Linked DNA regions of Cellulophaga sp. L1A9. The protein of the gene in region 2 interacts with the protein of the main gene of each other region in a pairwise test. Links are inferred from orthologs where the notes say so. Each region holds a gene or a part of one and is shown on either strand. Other genes may lie near its edges.

Region 1 (10,549 bases), 2.4 Mb from region 2 along the record:
TTCCTTTATTATTATCACGAGTGAGAACAAAACTCTTTTTCGCTCCTAAAAGTTTAAAATGAACCACATTCTGTTGCTCATCAAACATATCTGTTAGCATTTCATTTGTAGCCGAAATAGATTTCATTTCAGGATAATTTACCTCCGGAACTTCTAGATAAACCACGATGATGTCATTATCGTACTTCTTACCGATATAGGTATATTCTCGTTGTTCTTGGTTTATTGTAATGATAAATTTTGACCTAATGTATTTTTCAATATACACCTCAATATCTTTCAGTTCATTTTCAGTCGCCATTCTACCTTTAATTCCGTAGCGTTCATTAAGCGTTTTCTCCAAATCATCAATAAAAATACGCGAGGTAATTTGCAAGGCTTTGTCTTTTTCCGAATACGCAATATTGGTTACCGTTACATAAAACTTATGCGCAGTAGTAAATGCTAACAAGGGGAATAATAAAATTAAAAAAACTTTCTTCAATGATTTCATAGTATTTAGTGTTCTTCTTTTCATGATTTAATGTACCAAAGCTTGTGCCAAAGGTAAAACTAATCTCGTTTATTATTCTTTAAGAATATCTTGCTCTTGTTTTCTATAAACTCCCAAATAATCAATTGATTTCCAGATTTCATTAGCGCATTGAAATCATCATCTACCTCACAGAAGTATATAAACTCATGTAGTTGCAGGTCTGGAATTTTCAGGTTCTTCGTAATAATAGAATCCGGATAATAAGCCAATAATTCCTCTACTACATTATTTTTCTCCTCCCTAATTATACGTTCTTTAAGCATTTTCGTACGACCCGAAATTCTGTTTAAAATTTTATGTGTATTTATGGCAAAGCCTAGCGGAAGAACTTTAATCATAGTACCACGGTCTGCTTCTAGCAATTTACGCTCATTATACGTCATTTTTACCACATGCGTGTTGGGCAAGCCTAAGGTAGAAGAGGAAACCACAGATGGCTTTAAACCAGATGCATCTTTCGATAAATCTCCCGATAAGTTATAAGGCATAACCACCACCTCATCCAATTCATTTTCAACTTCCTCTAAAGGAACTATAAGCCGCTTGCTTTTTAAAATAGCTTGGGTAATTATAATTTCTTTCTTTTTCAACTGTACGGACGAAAACAACACCGTATCATTTAAATGAACCGCAAGGGCAAAGAAGCCATAACCGTCTGTAATGGTTGCTTTTTTGGTAGTAACATTTTGCACATGAATACCTGCTAATTCTGAATTTGAAACCTGTATATTCCCTTCTAAAGTCGCTCCCTTTTCTTGCGCTTGCACCCCTACTGCCAGGAGTAGCATTACTGTAACAAGATATTCTTTAGCGCCTTTTTCCACGGTTGAATAGGATTAAATTACGGTATTTCTATAGTATTATTTTCCCGGTACACCTTGCTTTTTTTTCGTAGAAATTCCCATATTCTAATTTTATCGTGGGTATCAACGATACTCGAAAAAGAATCATCTACTTCACAGAAATACAAAAAATCATCAATCTTTAATGCCGGAATTTTTAATTCTGTTACATACAACGTATCAAGATAAAAAGCTCTCACGCGTTCTGTTCTGGCATATTTTTCATCGCGCTTTACACGATCTTTAAGCATTTTGGTTCTCCCTGTTATAGCATTAATTAATGGGGTTACAGCAATCAAACCACCCCCCGAAGTAGCCTCAATGAGTTTACGCTCACTTTGTGTTTTCTTCTTCACATACGCGTTAGGCAACCCTAATGTAGCAGCAACTACAACAGGCTCACTACGCATATCTTGAGCTAGATTACCTGTTAAGTTATATGGCATAACGACCACTTCCTTCAATTGGTTTAATGCAGGCGCTAAAGTGATATAAATGGTCTTGCTCGTAAGAATCTCTGCGGTTACTACAATTTCTTTTCGTTGGTATTGAATAGCAGAAAAAACGAGGGTATCCATTAAACTGGCAGAAATTGTAAAAAAGCCGTCTATATCTGTGATGGCTGCTTTTTTTGTAGAAATATTCATGACATGCGTTGCTGCCACATCCCCATCTGCACTAGAAACTTTTCCTTCTATCGCTTTAGAAAAATGACTTTGCGCCTGTCCACAAAAGCTGGCAGCGAAAAGTATAAAAACAACAGTATTTTTTAAATGTCTAATCAAAGGCAAAGAATAATTGTTAGTTTAAATTTGTCATGAAATAAGGATCAATCTAATTCATAATTTTTTCGGTAGGCAAAACTCTTCTGCAGCATAAATTCCCAAATACTTAAGTTATCTTTCTTATCAAGTGCTGCAAAAGAGGAATCTACCTCGCAGAAATACATAAAATCATTGATTTTATCTACAGGTATTTTCAATTGCTTCACATATAAAGAATCATGATAAGCTTTTCGAATAAACTCCGTACGCGTATATTTTGCCATACGCTCACGAATCAGGCGCAATCTTTTTGCTTCACCAGAAACTGCATTAAGTATAGCTATCAAAGGTCCTCCTGATCTTGCTGAGAAAGCCTTACGTTCTGCTTGGGTCATCTTCTCAACAAAAGCATTCGGCAATCCCAGACTTGCTGCTGTCAATGGCGGATCTACCTCCATTTTATTCATATCTCGCCCCAGCGCTCCACTTAAATTAAAAGGCATAACCACAACTTCATTTAAAGCATTTTGCGCAGGATCTAAGGTAATATAGAGGGCTTTACTCGCTAGTATTTCTTTAGTGACTACAATCTCTTTTCGTTGAAACTGTACTGCAGAGAATACAATCGTATCATTTAGACGCGCCGATACCGTAAAAAAACCATCTATATCTGTAATCGCTGCTTTTTGAGCGCTACTATTTAGCACATGAGTAGCGGCTACATCTCCATCTTCACTAGATACCCTACCTTTTATTTCTTTAGAAACAGTGTTTTGTGCCTGCAAGTTTGCGGCACAGATAAAAAAACAAGCGGTATAAAGGCTAGTTTTTATCATCTAATTCTGCGCGAAAATCCTTGCTTGCATTCACTAAAAAGTCAATTAGTTCAAACTCATTGGTCTTTTTAAGTAGTGATTGTTCAGGCAAGCGCGTATCGCAGTAATATAAAAATTGATTAATCTTATCTTGTGGCAATTGCAAATCAGACACAAAGAATTGATCATCATATACCTGACGAAGCACATCACTCACTTTTAATCTAGGAGCTGCTTCGGTTGTGGTACCGTCCTCATTTTTAATTCCTTTTTTGATGGCCTTAAAGATATTCACAAAGTTTATCCCGTTGGTCATCCCTCGTTCCTGATCAGACAAAGCAATGTTTTCTACTCTTGAAGTCTCATCAATACCGTACTCGTATTTTTTAAACTCTTCATTTTTTACAACAAGAAAAGCTTCTTGATTTTCTGGACCCACGACTACTTCATCTAATTCCGTTACCTTTTCATTCACCTCAACGACAAGTCTATTGTTCGCTAATATTTCGGCCGTAATAATGACACGCTTCATTTGATAGTTCAATGCGGTAAACACCAATTCATCGCCCTCTTTAACATTGATAGCATATTCTCCATCAGAATTGGTTATCACCCCTAATTCCGTAGTTACATTAATTACATTTTCATTCTGCACATTACTATTGCGGTACATTACTTTACCACGTAATAAAGTACGGTCTCCATTCTGAGCAAAAATTTGAGCGGTTGAGAAAGCAATAAAAAATACAAAAAGTATAATTTTTTTCATAAGGTTATTTTTATCTAAGAAACAAGTAGAGTAAAAACCCTCCTAGTTTCACATCTATACTACTGTTTGTATTAGTACAAGTTAAAGTTAAGTATAAAGGAAATATAAGTTACCCTCAAAAAAAAATAAAGCACCATTAAACTTTTGTTAATTTAGCAGATCAAAAAATACTACAAATTGAAAAATTTACTGCTTGCTAGCACATCTACATTACACGGGGAGGATTATTTGGCCTATCTTTTAGAAACGCTAGAAGACTTTTTTAAAGATATAGACACCATAACCTTTATCCCTTATGCCAGACCTGGCGGAATTTCCCATGATGAATACACAGCCCTTGTTGCAAAGGCATTTGGGACCATAGGTAAAAAAGTTGTGGGGCTACACACCTATGAAGATGTAGCAAAAGGAATCTCTGATGCTAAGGCTTTTTTTACGGGTGGCGGGAATACCTTTCTCCTAGTAAAACAATTGCATGAATTGGAATTAATGGATGTATTGAAAAACAAAATTTTGGCAGGAACACCCTATTTTGGAACCAGCGCAGGAAGCAATATCGCAGGTATAAACATGCAAACTACCAATGATATGCCTATTGTGTACCCTCCTAGTTTTAAAACCTTAGGCCTTGTACCTTTTAATATTAATGCACATTATCTAGATCCAGATCTAAAAAGTAACCATAATGGAGAAACAAGGGAAACTAGAATTAAAGAATTCCATTGCTTCAATACAACGCCAGTAGTAGGCTTACGTGAAGGAAGTTTCATTCATATTAAAGGTAAAAATAGCACATTAAAAGGAGCTTTCAAAGCGAGAATTTTCGAGCAAAATAAAACCCCGTATGAGGGAATAAACCTACACTTTTAACCCTAATTAGAAAGTAAAAAAAACTGTTTATTTACAGAGCTATTCCTTAACTTTCAATCAGTTAAACTAGAGCAATTGCATTTCATCCTAAAAAAGGGGTGAAATCTTTATATAATTGTAGTTTTATAAAAAATAACCCCTAATAAGTTCTTACACTTATGCGCAATTTTAATTTCAAAACAGTTGTAATTATAGCATTTCTATTCCTTGGAACCGGACTTCTTCATGCCCAAGTTAAAATAGGAAGCAACCCACAAACTATAAACCCAGCATCCTTATTAGAATTAGAAAGCATTGATAAAGCTTTTGTAATTAACCGAGTAAATACGGTTCAGATGAATGCTATTCTTCCCTTAGAAGGTGCTATGGTCTATAATACTGAAGAGCAATGCTTACATTATTATGATGGAACGCAATGGATTAATATTTGTGAAGCCTTTGGTGATGCATTAACTTTTACTAGTGAGGCATTAGAAAATCCAGGTAATTTTGAAACAATTACCATTACTAAAACTACAGATAGCAATTATAATTTTGAAGTAGGCCTATTGAATGCTACAAACATACAAGATGGAACCATCAGTAGTATAAAATTAGTAGACGGTGCTGTTACTCAGAATAAATTAGCAGATAATGCAGTAAGCAATGCTAAAATACAGAATGGAACGATACAATTTGGAAAGATGGCTCCCGGATTACCAAATACTATTTTGCAAACCAATAATTCTTCTTTTGTAGAATGGGCTCCATTAAATGTAGATAATGTTTCTGGAAAATTACTTTCAAATGAATTGGTAGCAGGTACAAGCGCTGATAACTCTATAATTGTAACCAATGGAGACGGTGCTACTTTAAAAGATACCCAGATAAGAGTCGCTGATGCAGGAATCACCAATACAAAACTTGCTGTAGACGCTGTAACTAACGATAAGATTTTAAATGAAACCATACTTTCGGAAGATATTCTAGACGGTACTATTGCGGAAGCTGATGTCGCTGATGATGCGATTACGAATGCAAAACTTGCAAACAATGCGGTAAATACTTTAGAACTTGCAGATGATGCCGTAACTACAGATAAAATAGGAACTACTGCAGGTGATGAAAATAAAATTTTAGGAACTAGCGCTACTGGAGATCCTGAGTGGCAAGATGCTGCAACTTTAGCCACCAACTTAGGCGAAGATGTTACCTCTACAAACGGTTCTATTACAGGTACTACTCTCGATGCTGCCTTAGTTGCTATGGATTTAGGTATAAAAGCAGATGATATCACTATAGAAGTAAACCCTGATAATGTTACCGGAATTCAAGTAAAAGATGACGGAATCACCATTGATAAAATTGGGGCCGATACTACTACAGATTTAAATAGACTATTAGGTACAGACGCACTGGGTGATGCTGTATGGTTAGACAAAAGTACTGTAGCTATTAGCGATTTTGGAGTTGCTACTGCAGATATAGATATGGGTACATTTGCTATCACAAATTTAGCAACCTTACCTTCAACTAATCCATTGAGCACTCCTTTAGATGCTGCTAACAGGGCATATGTAGATGCTGCTGTTGGTGGTTCTGCTCAAATTATAGTTAGCGGTGACACAGGAAACGCTATATCTACAAGCGCAATAGATGGCGGTGCATTTTATGACGCATCAGTTAAAGAAGATACCGCAAATAAATCAAATGACGGAACTTTGATAGCTAACTCAGCTATTCTGTTTCCAACGGAACAAGCTGTAAAAACTTATGTTGATACTGAAGTTTCTAATCAAACTATTGTAAGTCTTGATGCAAACAATTCTATAACTGCAAGTGGAACTGACGGTGGCGCTTTTTTTGACGCGGCAGTGAAAGAAGATACCGCAAATAAATCAAATGATGGTACTTTAGCAACTAACTCAGCTACTCTGTTTCCAACGGAACAAGCTGTAAAAACTTATGTTGACACTGAAGTTTCTAATCAAACTATTGTAAGTCTTGATGCAAACAATTCTATAACTGCAAGTGGAACTGACGGTGGTGCTTTTTTTGACGCGACAGTGAAAGAAGATACCGCAAATAAATCAAACGACGGTACTTTAGCAACTAACTCAGCTACTCTGTTCCCAACGGAACAAGCTGTAAAAACTTATGTTGATACTGAAGTTTCTAATCAAACTATTGTAAGTCTTGATGCAAACAATTCTATAACTGCAAGTGGAACTGACGGTGGTGCCTTTTTTGACGCGGCAGTTAAAGAAGATACTGCTAATAAATCAAACGACGGTACTTTAGCAACTAACTCAGCTACACTATTTCCAACGGAACAAGCTGTAAAAACTTATGTAGACTTTCAAATTACGGGTTCTAATGCCTTAGCTGATGCCAATATATTTATTGGTGATGGTTCAGGTATTGCGCAACCAAATACCATTACTGGTGACGCCACATTAACAAACACTGGTATTCTTGAAATTGAAGACAATGTGATCACAGCTACTAATTTAAATGCAGATGTTGCTGGAGCTGGTCTAGAAAATGATGCTACAACAAATGCTTTGGATGTTTTAGTTGATGGTACAACTATTGAAATTGATGCTACAAATGGATTACAAGTTGTAACCAACAGTATTGGAACTAGTAAAATAGAAGACAATTCTATTGTTGATGCTGATGTAAATACAGGAGCCGCAATAGACGGTTCAAAAATTAACCCAATATTTACAGATGACGTTTCTACATCAGGAACATTAACCACAACAGGTACAGCAACTATTGGTGCAAATACTATTTCAAATACGCTTGGAGGTAGTGGGCAGATCTTAACTACCGATGGTGCAGGTCTTGCTACTTGGGAAGATCCTGCAACCAGCATACCCATGGGTACTGCAGGTTCAATCTTTTTCTCTGATGGAGCAAGTGGATTACTAGAGAATAATGCAGAGCTTTTTTGGGACAGTACAAACAATAGATTTGGTATTGGAACAAACACGGGCTTATTAAATAAACTTACAGTAGACGGATCAATCAGAACTTCTGGTTTAACCAACTCAGATGGTACACCAGGACAACCTTCTTATAGATTTACAGGTGACGCTGATACAGGCATGTACAGTAACGCAGCTGACCAACTAGCGTTCGGAACAGGTGGTACCGAAGCACTTAGAATAATAGCGAATCAGAACGTAGGTATTGGTACGGCTACTCCTAATGAAAGTTTACACGTTGCAAACAACATGCAATTAGACGGCAGCTTTAAAGATAAAGATGGCGATACAGGAACTAACGGTCAAGTATTAACCTCTACCGCAACAGGAACAGATTGGAAAGCTCCTGCTGTTGTTGCTATGGGAAAGGTTGCCTCAGGAGGTTCACCAGCAAACGTCAACGGAGCAATTGTTACTCGCTTTTCCGCCGGCAGATACGATGTGAATTTTACAACAACAATGCCTGATGAAGACTACATTGTTCAACTAACACTTTTAGGATCACTAGCAGGAACTAATATACAAGTTTCTCGAAATCCATCCGTACCATCAAACACAAGCTTTAGAATAGACATTACTAGAACAACTTTTGATAGTACAGCTAATAATTTGTCTCTTAGTTTTGTTGATGCTTCTTTCTACTTTACCGTAACAGACTTTTAATATGAAGTACCTACACTACATCCTATTTTTATTTGTTGGTCTGGCAAGTCATGCGCAAACGGCATTAAACCATACCGGTGGCATGCAGTTGCATGATGGCGCCGAGGTGGGTTTTCACACCAACTTTATTAATAATGCCCCCTTTGATCAAAACTTAGGTTTGGTAGGCTTTTACGGTTCCCGTTTTTTAAATATCCAAGGAACAGTTTCTCCTATCTTTTATGATTTTGAAATATTTGCAGATAGCGGGGTCACCTTAAACATTGCAGCCAACGCTACCAACAACGTAAATTTTATTGGTGGAGATATCATGACCCAAAAATCATTGCAAGACATTTATTTTGGACTCTTAGACAATGCCATGCACAATGGCGAAAGCAATATGTCTAAAGTAAATGGGTATGCTTTAATGACCAACCAACAGACCTATCAATTTCCTATTGGAGACGAGTTTCAATTGCGTCCATTAATTTTAAATAGTAATAGCGTAAACTTAACAGCAAAATGTGCATACTTTTTTGAGAACCCTAATGCACCCTTATCATTCACTCAAACTTTTGACACTGGAGATAAAGACCGACAATTAAGTTTAATCAACACACAAGAATTTTGGCGTTTAGAAAGTAGCGTCCCTTCTACCGTAACCATATCATGGAATACTAGAAGTGCTATAAATACATTAACAGAAGTCACCGAAAACTTACTGGTTGTAGGTTGGAGTAAAGCAGAACAAAAATGGGATATTCTAGGCAATGCTGCAGTAAGTGGTGATGCTGAAAATGGTATTATCACTTCAGAAGAATTTCTACCTGATGATTATGAAATTATTACTATTGGTAGCTTGCTGGTACCACAAGACCGTTTAACCATTGATAATTTCTATTTATCTCCCAACGGTGATGGCATTAATGATGTTTTAGTCATTGAAGAGTTAGAATTATCTGATCAGAATGAATTAAAATTATATGATCGGAATGGCCTTTTAGTCTTTAGACAAGAAAATTATACGAATGAATTTGCAGGAATTTCTAATATAGATAACAACGTGATTCAGAGAGACGCAGGTTTACCATCAGGCATCTACTTTTATATTGTAAATATGTATGATTTAGGGTATGAGTTTCAAGGTTTTTTATATTTAGCACAACCTACATTTTAGTAACTTGAACCAAAAAAGATTAAAATTGCGAAAATTTAACATATAAATTCTCACTAGTTCAAAAGAAAACCTAAAACCAACGTAGTACAGATAAACAAGATGCTTTGAGCTTGTTTGTAATATTAATCCTACGTATTACGTAATCTATATTCCCACGCTAGTACCGTGTATTTTCTAAGTTTCACAACAATTTGTTTGACTTAATCGGCTGTGGTTTCTAACTTTACGGAAACACACACCATTAACATTATGAAAATCACGTTTCCCCTAGCTGTATTTCTGCTTTCCATAGGCATGTCCTATGGGCAAGTAAAAGTTGGAGATAATATTAATAGTATAGACTCCAATTCTATCCTTGAATTAGAAAGCAATTCCAAAGTTTTAGTAGTCACTCGTATCACAAACATCGAGATGAATGCAATAGCACCTATGAACGGAGCATTAGCTTACAATACCGACGAAGACTGCTTATACCAATACAGAAATAATACATGGACCAGTTTATGTGTTGATGTTACAGGCGGTCAAACAATCACCACCATTACAGATAACAACGACGGCACCTTCACTTATACCAACGAAGCAGGTATTGATGTAACTATAGAAAAGGCAAATCTAGAAGACAATAGTGATGGCACCTACACTTTCAGCAATAGCACTACTACTCTTTTAATAGACACAGCTGCAGATAGCAATAGTTATAACAATAGTATTTCACGTATTACCGCATCAAATGTACAGGACGCTATTGACTTCTTAAAAACAGAAACCGACAACGCGATCGTTGCATTGCAAAATGATATCAATACAAACACCACCAATTTCACCAGCTTATTGGATGATAAAGAAGATACCGCCAATAAATCTACGGATGGTACTTTAGTGGATAATTCTGATGTAGACTTCCCAACAGAACAGGCTGTAAAGACCTATGTAGATGCACAAGTAGGTGCCGTCAATCAAGATGATGATATTACCGCTGCTACTTTAGATGCCGCAACAAATATCTTAACTATTGAAGAAGGAACAGCTACTTCCATAGATGTGAACCTATCCAGTTTAGAAGAATCAGCAGACATCACTGCAAATACAACATTAATAAATAACGAAGTCACTAGAGCTACCCTTGCCGAAGCAGCAAATGCAGACGACATTACTGA
Region 2 (10,367 bases):
TTTTCTTCTGTCTCGGTATCTACAGCAGACAAGCAGTCATCAAATAAGTAAATTTGAGGGTTTTTTAATAACGCTCGGGCAATAGATACACGCTGTTTTTGACCTCCACTTAAGGTGATTCCTCTTTCTCCTAAAATAGTATCATACTTTTTAGTGAAATCCATAATGTTTTTATGAACTACCGCTTTTTTAGCCACATTTATGATTTCTTCGTCAGTAGCGTTTTCTTTTCCAAATTTGATATTATTCTTTATAGAATCAGAAAAAAGAAAAGCATCTTGCGGTACCGCTCCAATGTCTTGACGAATGGAATTTAAATTTAGCTTTTTTATAGGAATATCATCTAGAAGTATTTCTCCAGAGCTAACATCATAAAGTCGAGCCACTAAGTCTAATATTGTAGATTTTCCAGACCCGGTTTTTCCAATAATAGCTACCGTTTGTCCAGACGCGATGGTGAATGAAATATTATTAAGCGCCGTTATATTCGTGTCTTCGTAGGTGAATGTTACATTTTTGAATTCAATTTTACCATGTAAAGGCGTTGGTTCTGAAACTTCGTTTATAATAGTAGGAGTAATATGAAGAAACTCATTGATACGCTTTTGTGATGCTTCAGCACGCTGAACAATAGAAGTTAGCCATCCAATTACAGCCACAGGCCAAGTAAGCATGTTTACGTAAATAACAAATTCGGCAATCACACCTACAGATTCTATTTCCCCGTTTATATACTGTGTACCACCAATATAAATAACAAAAATGGTACTTATACCTATTAAGAGAACCATTAAAGGAAAGAACCAAGCGTTTACTTTGGCCAAATTCATACTCTTATTTTTACCTTCTATAGCGAGTTCTGTAAGTTCTGTATTAATTTTACCTTCTAATCCATAGGCCTTAATTACAGAAATTCCTGAAAAAGATTCTTGCGTGAAAGTAGAAAGTTTTGAAAGGTATTGTTGTACGATAGTGCTGCGTTTATGGATAACTTTACTAATGTTATAAATTAACACGGATAAAATAGGAAGTGGGATTAAGGTGTACACGGCTAATTTTGGAGCCGTCATAAACATTAAGGGTATGATACAGGCAAATAGTGTAATGGTATTGATGCCGTACATAAGTGCAGGACCTGCGTAATTTCTAACTTCACCTACATCTTCACTGATCCGGTTCATTAAATCACCCGTTCTATTTTTTTTGTAAAAATTAAGATTTAGTAATTGATAGTGATCAAAAACTTCATTCTTTAAATCGTATTCAATATAACGAGATACTTTAATAATTGTTTGTCTCATTAAGAAAGTAAACAGAGCAGCGAGCAATGCTGTACCTAGAATGATGAGAATGTTTTCCAATAACAATTCTTTAGCTTCAGATTTGTCAATGACATTATTGCCGTATTTTTCTACGACTTCAATAGATTTTTTTACATAAGATGGGGTTACCAAAGAGAATACTCTAGCTATTATTGTGATAAACAACCCTAAAAGTAGCTGTATGCCATACTTTTTTAAATATTTATTGATGTATTTTAATTCCTTCATGAAGCTTTAGTTGCTGTAAAGTGTTGGTTTTTCTAATCTAGGAAGCAAAGATATGGGATTAAAGTAAAATGAAATGTTATAAAACTGATAAGATATAATCAAACCATAACCTAGTATTAAAAATATAGTCCTATTTTTGCCGCTCGAAGTTTAACCCATTTAAGTTCTTTAAAAATGCTTACAAGAAGGCATGTGCGAGTAAAAGTAATGCAGTGTATTTATGCATTAACACGTTCCAATGACGATTCTTTAGAAAAACAACAGAAGTTTTTAAAATTCAGTATTGAAAATACATATTCTTTGTATTTATTGATGTTGAGTTTAATGAAAGAAATTCATCATTTTGCAAAAGAGCAAGTTGAGCTTTCTGCGAATACTTATTTGTCAGATTCATCCAATACTTTTGATGATAAGAGGAAGTTTGTGAACAACAAATTTCTAAAAATGATTTCTGATAATAAAGTTCTTGATGAAGAACTTGAGATTAGAAAACTTCAGAATTGGTATTTGAATGATGAATACGTAAAATTACTTTATAAGGAGATTATAGCAAGTGATTCTTACCAAAAATACATGCATACAAAATCGGCTACATTTGAAGACGATAAACAGCTAATTGTAGATTTGTTTAAGAATATCATTGCTCCTAATGAAAAAATCTACGAATATTTTGAAGACGATAAACTTACTTGGGTAGATGATATTCCTTTGGTGAACACCTTTATTCTAAAGCTTTTAAAGAAGACTAAAGAAGGTGCGGTGGAATCTTATTTCTTACCTCCTCTAATTAAGGATCAGGAAGATATAGAATTTTCAAAAAAGCTCTTATCCAAAACATTACTTCAAAACGAGAAATTAGTTAAGGAAATTGAAGGAAAAACCCCTAATTGGGATAAAGATAGAATTGCAGATATAGATGCTATTCTATTGAAAATGGCCATTGCCGAATTGTTAAACTTCCCATCAATACCAGAACGAGTTACGATAAATGAATATTTAGAATTAGCTAAAGAATATAGTACGCCAAAGAGTAGTACTTTTATTAATGGTATTTTAGATAAACTAATTAAGGAGTATCAACAAGATGGAAAACTAAACAAAATAGGCAGAGGTTTATTATAATATTGTTTATTTTTGATTAAAATTATAAATATTTAGACGGTTATGAGAAAAATAGTTATCGCATTAAATGCACTGTTGGTAGTTGTTTTAATGTCCTGTAAGGAAGATGCAACTAGTAAAATCAATAATTCAAACCTTGAAGCAGCAGGTCAGAGAGATGAAGCAGCAAAGTTGTTGCCTGTAATGGCTTTTGAGAAAGTAGAGCATGATTTTGGATCAATTATTCAGAATACACCCCAAGAAACAGTTTTTAAATTTACAAATACTGGCGATGCACCACTTATTATTACAGATGCAAAAAGTACTTGTGGTTGTACGATACCGAAATATTCAAAAGGAGCAATTGCACCAGGAGAATCAGGAGAATTATTAGTACAATTTAATGGTTCAGGAAGTAATGTGGTTACTAAAGTAGTTACCGTATCTGCAAATACAGAAAAGGGAACGGAACAATTAAGAATAAAAGCATTTATAACCCCTAAAGATGGTGCTCCAGTAGGACCATTAAAACAGTCATAATTACATGTTAGAAAAATATCCATTTATACCACTGATTGCAATTTTCGTAGTATTTTACTTCTTTATGATTGCACCTCAGAGAAAAAAGCAAAAGCAAGAAAAGAAATTTTCTGCTGAACTTAAAAAAGGTGATAAAGTAGTTACTAAAAGCGGAATGCACGGTAAGATTGTAGAATTAAATGATAAAGATAATTCTTGTGTAATTGAAACTTTAGCGGGTAAAATAAAGTTTGAGCGTTCAGCGCTTTCTTTAGAGATGAGTTCAAAGCTTAATGCTCCTGCAGTAATAGAGAAAAAATAATTACAACTTTTATAAGTTAAAAAAGCACCTTTATAAGGTGCTTTTTTTATGCTTAATGCTGATTTACTTTAGAGGTTTTTAGCGTTGTTTAAGGCAGTAAGCTCACAAATTTTTACAATTACTTTTACAGCACTCTCCATACTTTCTAAAGGGACATATTCATATTTACCATGGAAATTATGTCCTCCCGCAAAAATATTCGGACAGGGTAATCCCATAAAGCTTAATTGAGACCCGTCTGTGCCCCCTCTAATGGGTTTTATAAGTGGTGTGATGCCTAGCGACTCCATTGCTTCTTTAGCGGTAGTAACAATATGATAAACAGGGGCTACCTTTTCCTTCATATTAAAATATTGGTCTTTTACCTCAATGGATATACAATCGCCATGAAGGGTTGATAATTTATCTTTTATAGTAGTTATAAGCCTCTTGCGTTCTTCAAATAATTCTTTGTCGTGATCTCTTATGATGAGCTCAATCGTTGCGTTTTCTATTTCACCAGAAATATGATGAACATGAAAAAAGCCTTCGCGACCTGTTGTTTTTTGAGGAACTTCATTTTCGGGTAACAAAGTCATAAATTCATTAGCTATACTTATCGCATTGATCATTTTTCCTTTGGCATAACCCGGGTGGACACTTTTACCTGTAATTGAAATTTTAGCAGAAGCAGCATTGAAATTTTCGTATTCTAATTCTCCAACCTGACTTCCATCCATAGTGTACGCCCAATCTGCACCAAATTTTTCCACATCAAATTTATGCGCTCCACGACCAATTTCCTCATCAGGAGTAAAACCTATTTTTATAGTACCATGTTTTATTTCAGGATGATGTATTAAATATTCCATCGCCGAAACTATTTCTGTAATTCCTGCTTTATCGTCGGCACCAAGAAGAGTTGTGCCATCTGTAGTTATAATAGTTTGTCCTTTGTATTGAAGTAAATCATCAAAATAATTTGGAGAAAGAATAATATTTTTTTCCTTATTCAAAACGATGTCTTTTCCATCGTAATTTTCAATAATTTGTGGATTTACGTTCGTTCCTGAAAAATCTGGTGAAGTATCAAAATGGGCTATAAAACCTATTACAGGAATGTTGGCGTAGGTGCTATTGCTTGGAAGGGTTGCCATGATGTAAGCATTCTTATCGATGGTAACATCGCTTAGTCCAATTAATTTTAATTCTTCGGCTAATTTATTGGCTAAATTCCATTGCTTCTTGGTACTCGGTGTTGTTGATGAGTTTGGGTCGCTTTGAGTGTCAATAGTTACGTAACTCAAAAATCTATTAAGAATAGGGTTCATTTATTATAATTTTTTATAAAAATACGAATTAGGTTTTTTGCATTGTAATTATTTAATTCTTTATACTTTTTTAGCGTAGGATACGTTTAAGTTGTTATAATTTAGTTACGTTATTCAAATCAAACAAATGAAGCTTAAACTTTTATTTTCAGTGATAGTCCTTTTTTTAAGTGTAGTCAAAACAAATGCGCAAGCTTGTATTTTAGATATTGGCAGTAAAAATGCGGATACTATAAAGACTATTTTTCAATTAAATGAAGAGCAAACAACGGTTTTAGAGGTGTTGCGGAAAGATCTGAAGGCGGAGATGGATGATCAGGAATTGGAAGTAAAAAAACTTTTTGAAACCCACCCGCAAAGTACACCAGATGAACTTTTAATTCTTGCTAAGAAGCATAAGGAATTAGAAGATAAAATGTTTGCAATTACAGTGAGTTATGATCAAAAATTGATTTCATTATTCAACGAAAAACAATATGAACGCTATCAATTACTGTGTGAATCTGCAAAAAGAACACCAATTGAGAAACTTATAGAATAAGGTGTATTGTTGTGTTAATAAAATTAAGAGTAACTGGTGAAGTTCTTTGTTGATGTTTGTATTTTTGTGAAAATTTTAGCCTTTCATGTACAAACTTATTCTACGCCCTATATTTTTCTTGTTTGATCCAGAGAAAATTCATCATTTTTCTTTTTTTATGATTAATCTTCTGGGTAAAATTGGTTTTTCAAAAATCTTTAGAGCAATCTATGTTATAGAGGATAAGAAGTTGGAACGTGAATTGTTTGGTCTTACTTTTAAAAATCCAGTAGGATTAGGAGCGGGATTCGATAAAAATGCAAAGCTATATAACGAGTTATCGGATTTCGGATTCGGATTTATAGAAATAGGTACCCTTACGCCAAAACCACAAGAGGGAAATCCTAAAAAGCGACTTTTTAGACTTAAGGCAGATCAGGCGATTATTAACAGAATGGGGTTTAATAATTTAGGAGTTTTAGAAGCTGTAGCTGAGCTAAAAAAAGAACATCGCGTTATTGTAGGTGGTAATATTGGTAAAAATAAAATTACCCCTAACGAAAAAGCAACTTCAGATTATCTTATTTGCTTTGAAGCTCTTTTTGATCATGTAGACTATTTTGTCGTAAACGTTAGTTCGCCAAATACTCCAGGGCTTCGGGAGCTACAGGATAAAGAGCCTTTGACTAAATTACTAAATCAATTAAAGGCAGAGAATACAAAAATAGCTACAGAAAAAGAGGTAAAAGAAAAACCAATCTTACTTAAAATTGCTCCAGACTTAACAGATAGCCAATTGTTGGATATTATTGATATTGTAGCAACTACTAAAATTGATGGAATTATAGCTACAAATACCACCATAAATAGAGAAGGTTTAAAATCACATCAATTGCTGTTGGAGGAAGCAGGAGGTTTAAGCGGAAAACCTTTAGCGCAAAGAAGTACGGAGGTCATTAGGTTCTTGTCAGAGAAAAGTAATAAAGCATTTCCTATTATTGGGGTAGGCGGAATTACCTCTGCAGAAGAAGCGCTAGAGAAACTAGATGCTGGTGCAGACTTAATTCAGCTATGGACAGGCTTTATCTATGAAGGACCCGCTTTAGTAAAGAGAATTAATAAGGCTATTTTAAAAAGAAGTTAGTTGGTCCAGTAATCTAGTACTAGAACATCTTCTAAGTGCGGTGTTAATAGTGTTCCAAAAGCTTTGTGATCGGGGTGTGGTAAGTATTTAGCACGATCTTCTTCATTTTTAAACGTCAGAAAAAAACAATGCGTAAAGCCTTTACTTAAATTTTCAGGACTATTGTTTAGTCCCCATTCATACCCATTAATTTCTTTAATCTTGGAAGGTAGTTGATGAAAAGCTACTTCTATTTCTTTAATTTTTTCAGCAGTTGTGCTTTTTTTAAATTGAAATAAAACGACATGTCTTAATAGTTTCGCTTCATTGTTGTTTGTAGTGTTGGTCATTTTTTCTTTTGTTACCGGTTTGTCTTGCGCATAAATTGAGGTGATCGTAAGCAAGATTAAAGCAAAAGCTACTTTCTTCATAAAAAATCTTTTAGGTAAGATAGGATAATATGACTTAAATGTTTTGCCTTTTTAGGGTATATTTAGCATTATTTTAAATTTTAGGCTTGAATTACGACCTCCTATATACATTTATTATAGCAACAGCGGCTCTGGCAATAACACCAGGTCCAGATATCATTTATGTGCTAATGCAAAGTGTAATAAATGGAAGAAAAGATGGAATAGCCACGGCTTTTGGTTTGGTTACTGGTTGCTTAATCCATACTACTTTATTGGCTTTTGGTGTTTCTGCTTTAATAAAAGAGAATATTTTAATCTTAACGGGCATTAAGGTGTTTGGGGCCTTATATCTCTTTTATTTGGCGTTTAAAGTTTTTAAAAGTTCTGGGCAAATTGATTTGAAATCCAATACCATTCCTAAAAAAAGTGCAACAGCACTTTTTAAACAGGGATTTATAATGAATGTATTAAATCCTAAGGTGACTATATTTTTCTTAGCATTTTTTCCTGGTTTCTTATTTAGTGATGCTATGAGTACTGTTGTTCAATTTTATGTTTTGGGCTTTATTTTTATTCTTGTCTCATTAAGTATATTTGTTCTTGTTGCTATATTATCAGGAATGGTATCAAAATATATAAAATCTAATAAAAAAATAGGCTTTATTTTAAAGTGGCTACAGATTATTGTTTTTATCGGGATTGGTGTCTACCTCTTATTTTCAAATAAATAATAGTAATTTTGAAATAGATTACAATTGATTTTATGACTAACAAAGTAAAAATAATAGAGTGTCCCCGTGATGCTATGCAAGGAATAAAGACTTTTATTCCAACGCTAGAAAAGGTGAAGTATATTCAATCTTTGTTAGGCTGTGGTTTTGATACTATTGATGTGGGTAGTTTTGTCTCTCCTAAAGCTATTCCACAAATGATTGATACCTCAGAAGTACTCTCATTGTTAGATTTATCTAAAACACAAAGTAAGTTATTGTCTATAGTTGCAAATGTCAGAGGAGCCCAGGATGCTTCAAAAGAGGAGAGTATTGATTTCTTAGGGTACCCTTTTTCTATTTCAGAAAATTTTCAAATGCGAAATACGCATAAAACCATTGCAGAGTCTGTTGAAATATTAAAAGAAATCCTGGAGGTAGCGAACAGTTCCAATAAAGAAGTGGTTACCTATATTTCTATGGGTTTTGGAAATCCATATGGTGACCCATGGAATGTGGAAATAGTAGGGGAGTGGACGGAAAAATTATCAGCTATGGGCGTTAAGATTCTATCACTCTCAGATACTGTGGGTACCTCTACTCCAGAACAAATCACATACCTTTTCTCTAATCTAATACCGAAATATCCTCATATAGAATTTGGAGCACACCTGCATACGACACCTACCAAATGGCATGAAAAGATAGATGCCGCTTACAATGCAGGGTGCCGTAGGTTTGATGGAGCAATACAAGGTTTCGGTGGTTGTCCAATGGCAAAAGATGAGTTAACAGGTAATATGCCTACAGAAAAAATGCTTTCCTATTTCACATCTGCTAAAGCAGATAGTAATGTTAATTGGATGGTCTTTGAAGCAGCTTATAATAAGGCCACTGAATTATTTTCTAAGTATCATTAAGCTACTCTTTACATACCGCCTAAATGTTAAATTTTACATTTATTTAGATTTAATATAAATAAAATTTGTCAAGTCCATTTTTGATAATATATTTGCAGCCGAAAGTTTATTTATATTAAATCTTAATAAACATTGACTATGAAAAAATTATTTTTATTGCCACTTTGTGCAACTATGTTATTCGTTTCTTGTAATAATGATGATGACAATGATTCTGTAGATAACGGTGCGGATATTACAAACCCTACTTTGTACACCTTTGAAAGAGATGGCGTTTCTACAGTGAGTTTTGACGGACAGACAACAAGGATCTTAATGGCGGGAGAAACTACGGATGCCTTTAAAGCTTTTGAGACCGCAACAGAGGCTTCTATAAAAGCTATGTTTGCTCATGTAGAAGGTGCAGTTGATTTTTCAGAGGATGATTTGAACAGTTCTGATAAAAGTATTGAGAGTAAAGTGGCTGCTTCTTCAGACTTTTTTGCGGCAAATACTACAGAAGCTGCAATTATTAAAGGAGAATTTGCAGGGTATATAGAGGGCCAAATCAATGAAGTATTCCCTAATGAAAATGTTCTTGCTGCTGCAGGTGTTGCAGGTCAAATAGCAGATGGTACTTCTACAAGATATGTCAATGCTCAAGGATTGGAATACAATCAAATGTTTGCAAAATCATTATTAGGAGCATTAATGGTAGATCAAATCTTAAATAATTACTTAAGTACTTCTGTTTTAGACGCAGAGAGTAACCGTGCTAATAATGATAATGATGTTTTAGAAGAAGGAAAGACATATACCTCTATGGAGCATAAGTGGGATGAAGCTTATGGGTACATTTATGGTACTTCTGAGAACACAGAAAATCCTAACTTAACAATTGGTGAGGATGATAAGTTTTTAAACGAATATACAGGTCGTGTTAATGATGATACAGATTTCTCAACCATTGCAGCAGATATTTTTGAAGCTTTTAAATTAGGTAGAGCAGCTATTGTGGCTAAAGATTATGATGTTCGTGATGAACAAGCAGAAATAATCCGTGAGAATATTTCTAAAGTAATTGCTGTTAGAGGAATTTATTACCTACAGCAAGCAAAAACTAAAATTGAGAATGAAGAAGTAACAGGTTCTTTCCACGCATTATCTGAAGCTTATGGATTTATTTATAGCCTTAGATTTACAAGAAAGCCAGGAACAAACGATGCTTACTTTATTAAGACAGAAGTAGACGGGTTACTTTCGCAACTTACTGGAGATGGTGAGAATGGTCTTTGGGATTTAGAAGCTGATACTATAGAAAATATTTCAGAAGCTATTGCTGCGGAGTTTGATTTTACAGTAGCTCAAGCAGCTAGTATTGAATAAATTTTATTAGAAAATATATAAATTACCAAGCCTTATTTAATACGATAAGGCTTGGTTGTTGAAAAAAGTTAGTATGAAAAGAACAAAGGTTTGGGGATTTATTATCCTTTTGAGTTTAATTGTTTTTGCTTGTTCAACAAGTGATAATGGAGGAGGTACTTCGGAAGAGAGCGATGATAATTTCAACCGCAGTGCAATGCTTATAAATTGGGCAGATAATATTATTATTCCGGCATATACCGCTTTTAATACAGACGTTTCTGTAATGGTACAAGCTTCTTCTGTATTTACGGAAACTCCATCAGAAGAAAATCTAGAAAATTTACGTAGCGCATGGAAAGATGCTTATGTATCTTTTCAAAGTGTTTCCATGTTTGAGATTGGGAAAGCAGAGGAGTTAAACTTTAGAAATCGTTTAAATGTGTATCCAACGGATGTAACAAGCATTGAGGAAAATATAAGTAATAATACGTATAATTTTTCATTGCCTTCAAATATAGCGATACAAGGTTTT

The links.
Region 1: the proteins of pepT (region 2) and pepE interact in binary tests that used the Escherichia coli proteins (3 or more experiments, as listed by UniProt). The link is inferred for Cellulophaga sp. L1A9 from one-to-one orthologs.

Annotation. Positions count from the first base shown.
Region 1 is NZ_CP047027.1:2,806,360-2,816,908, reverse strand. The notes cover bases 2,758-5,748. They hold pepE (dipeptidase PepE), read left to right. Parts: upstream 2,758-3,902; coding sequence 3,903-4,595; downstream 4,596-5,748. Other genes in these bases: GQR94_RS12200 (hypothetical protein), read left to right, coding at 4,754-5,748; GQR94_RS12210 (carboxypeptidase-like regulatory domain-containing protein), read right to left, coding at 2,964-3,725; GQR94_RS12215 (carboxypeptidase-like regulatory domain-containing protein), read right to left, coding at 2,758-2,977. Also shown: GQR94_RS12230 (DUF6702 family protein), read right to left, coding at 1-517; GQR94_RS12225 (hypothetical protein), read right to left, coding at 553-1,359; GQR94_RS12220 (carboxypeptidase-like regulatory domain-containing protein), read right to left, coding at 1,377-2,162; more of GQR94_RS12215, read right to left, coding at 2,207-2,757; more of GQR94_RS12200, read left to right, coding at 5,749-8,230; GQR94_RS12195 (gliding motility-associated C-terminal domain-containing protein), read left to right, coding at 8,232-9,389; GQR94_RS12190 (hypothetical protein), read left to right, coding at 9,639-10,549. UniProt on the Escherichia coli protein: Hydrolyzes dipeptides containing N-terminal aspartate residues. May play a role in allowing the cell to use peptide aspartate to spare carbon otherwise required for the synthesis of the aspartate family of amino acids.
Region 2 is NZ_CP047027.1:450,020-460,386, reverse strand. The notes cover bases 2,682-5,490. They hold pepT (peptidase T), read right to left. Parts: upstream 4,803-5,490; coding sequence 3,561-4,802; downstream 2,682-3,560. Other genes in these bases: GQR94_RS01800 (quinone-dependent dihydroorotate dehydrogenase), read left to right, coding at 5,429-5,490; GQR94_RS01805 (hypothetical protein), read left to right, coding at 4,930-5,343; yajC (preprotein translocase subunit YajC), read left to right, coding at 3,196-3,492; GQR94_RS01820 (DUF1573 domain-containing protein), read left to right, coding at 2,715-3,191. Also shown: GQR94_RS01830 (ABC transporter ATP-binding protein), read right to left, coding at 1-1,550; transcription antitermination factor NusB, read left to right, coding at 1,725-2,672; more of GQR94_RS01800, read left to right, coding at 5,491-6,466; GQR94_RS01795 (Dabb family protein), read right to left, coding at 6,463-6,876; GQR94_RS01790 (LysE family translocator), read left to right, coding at 6,963-7,589; GQR94_RS01785 (hydroxymethylglutaryl-CoA lyase), read left to right, coding at 7,622-8,488; GQR94_RS01780 (DUF4856 domain-containing protein), read left to right, coding at 8,627-9,853; GQR94_RS01775 (imelysin family protein), read left to right, coding at 9,927-10,367. UniProt on the Escherichia coli protein: Cleaves the N-terminal amino acid of tripeptides.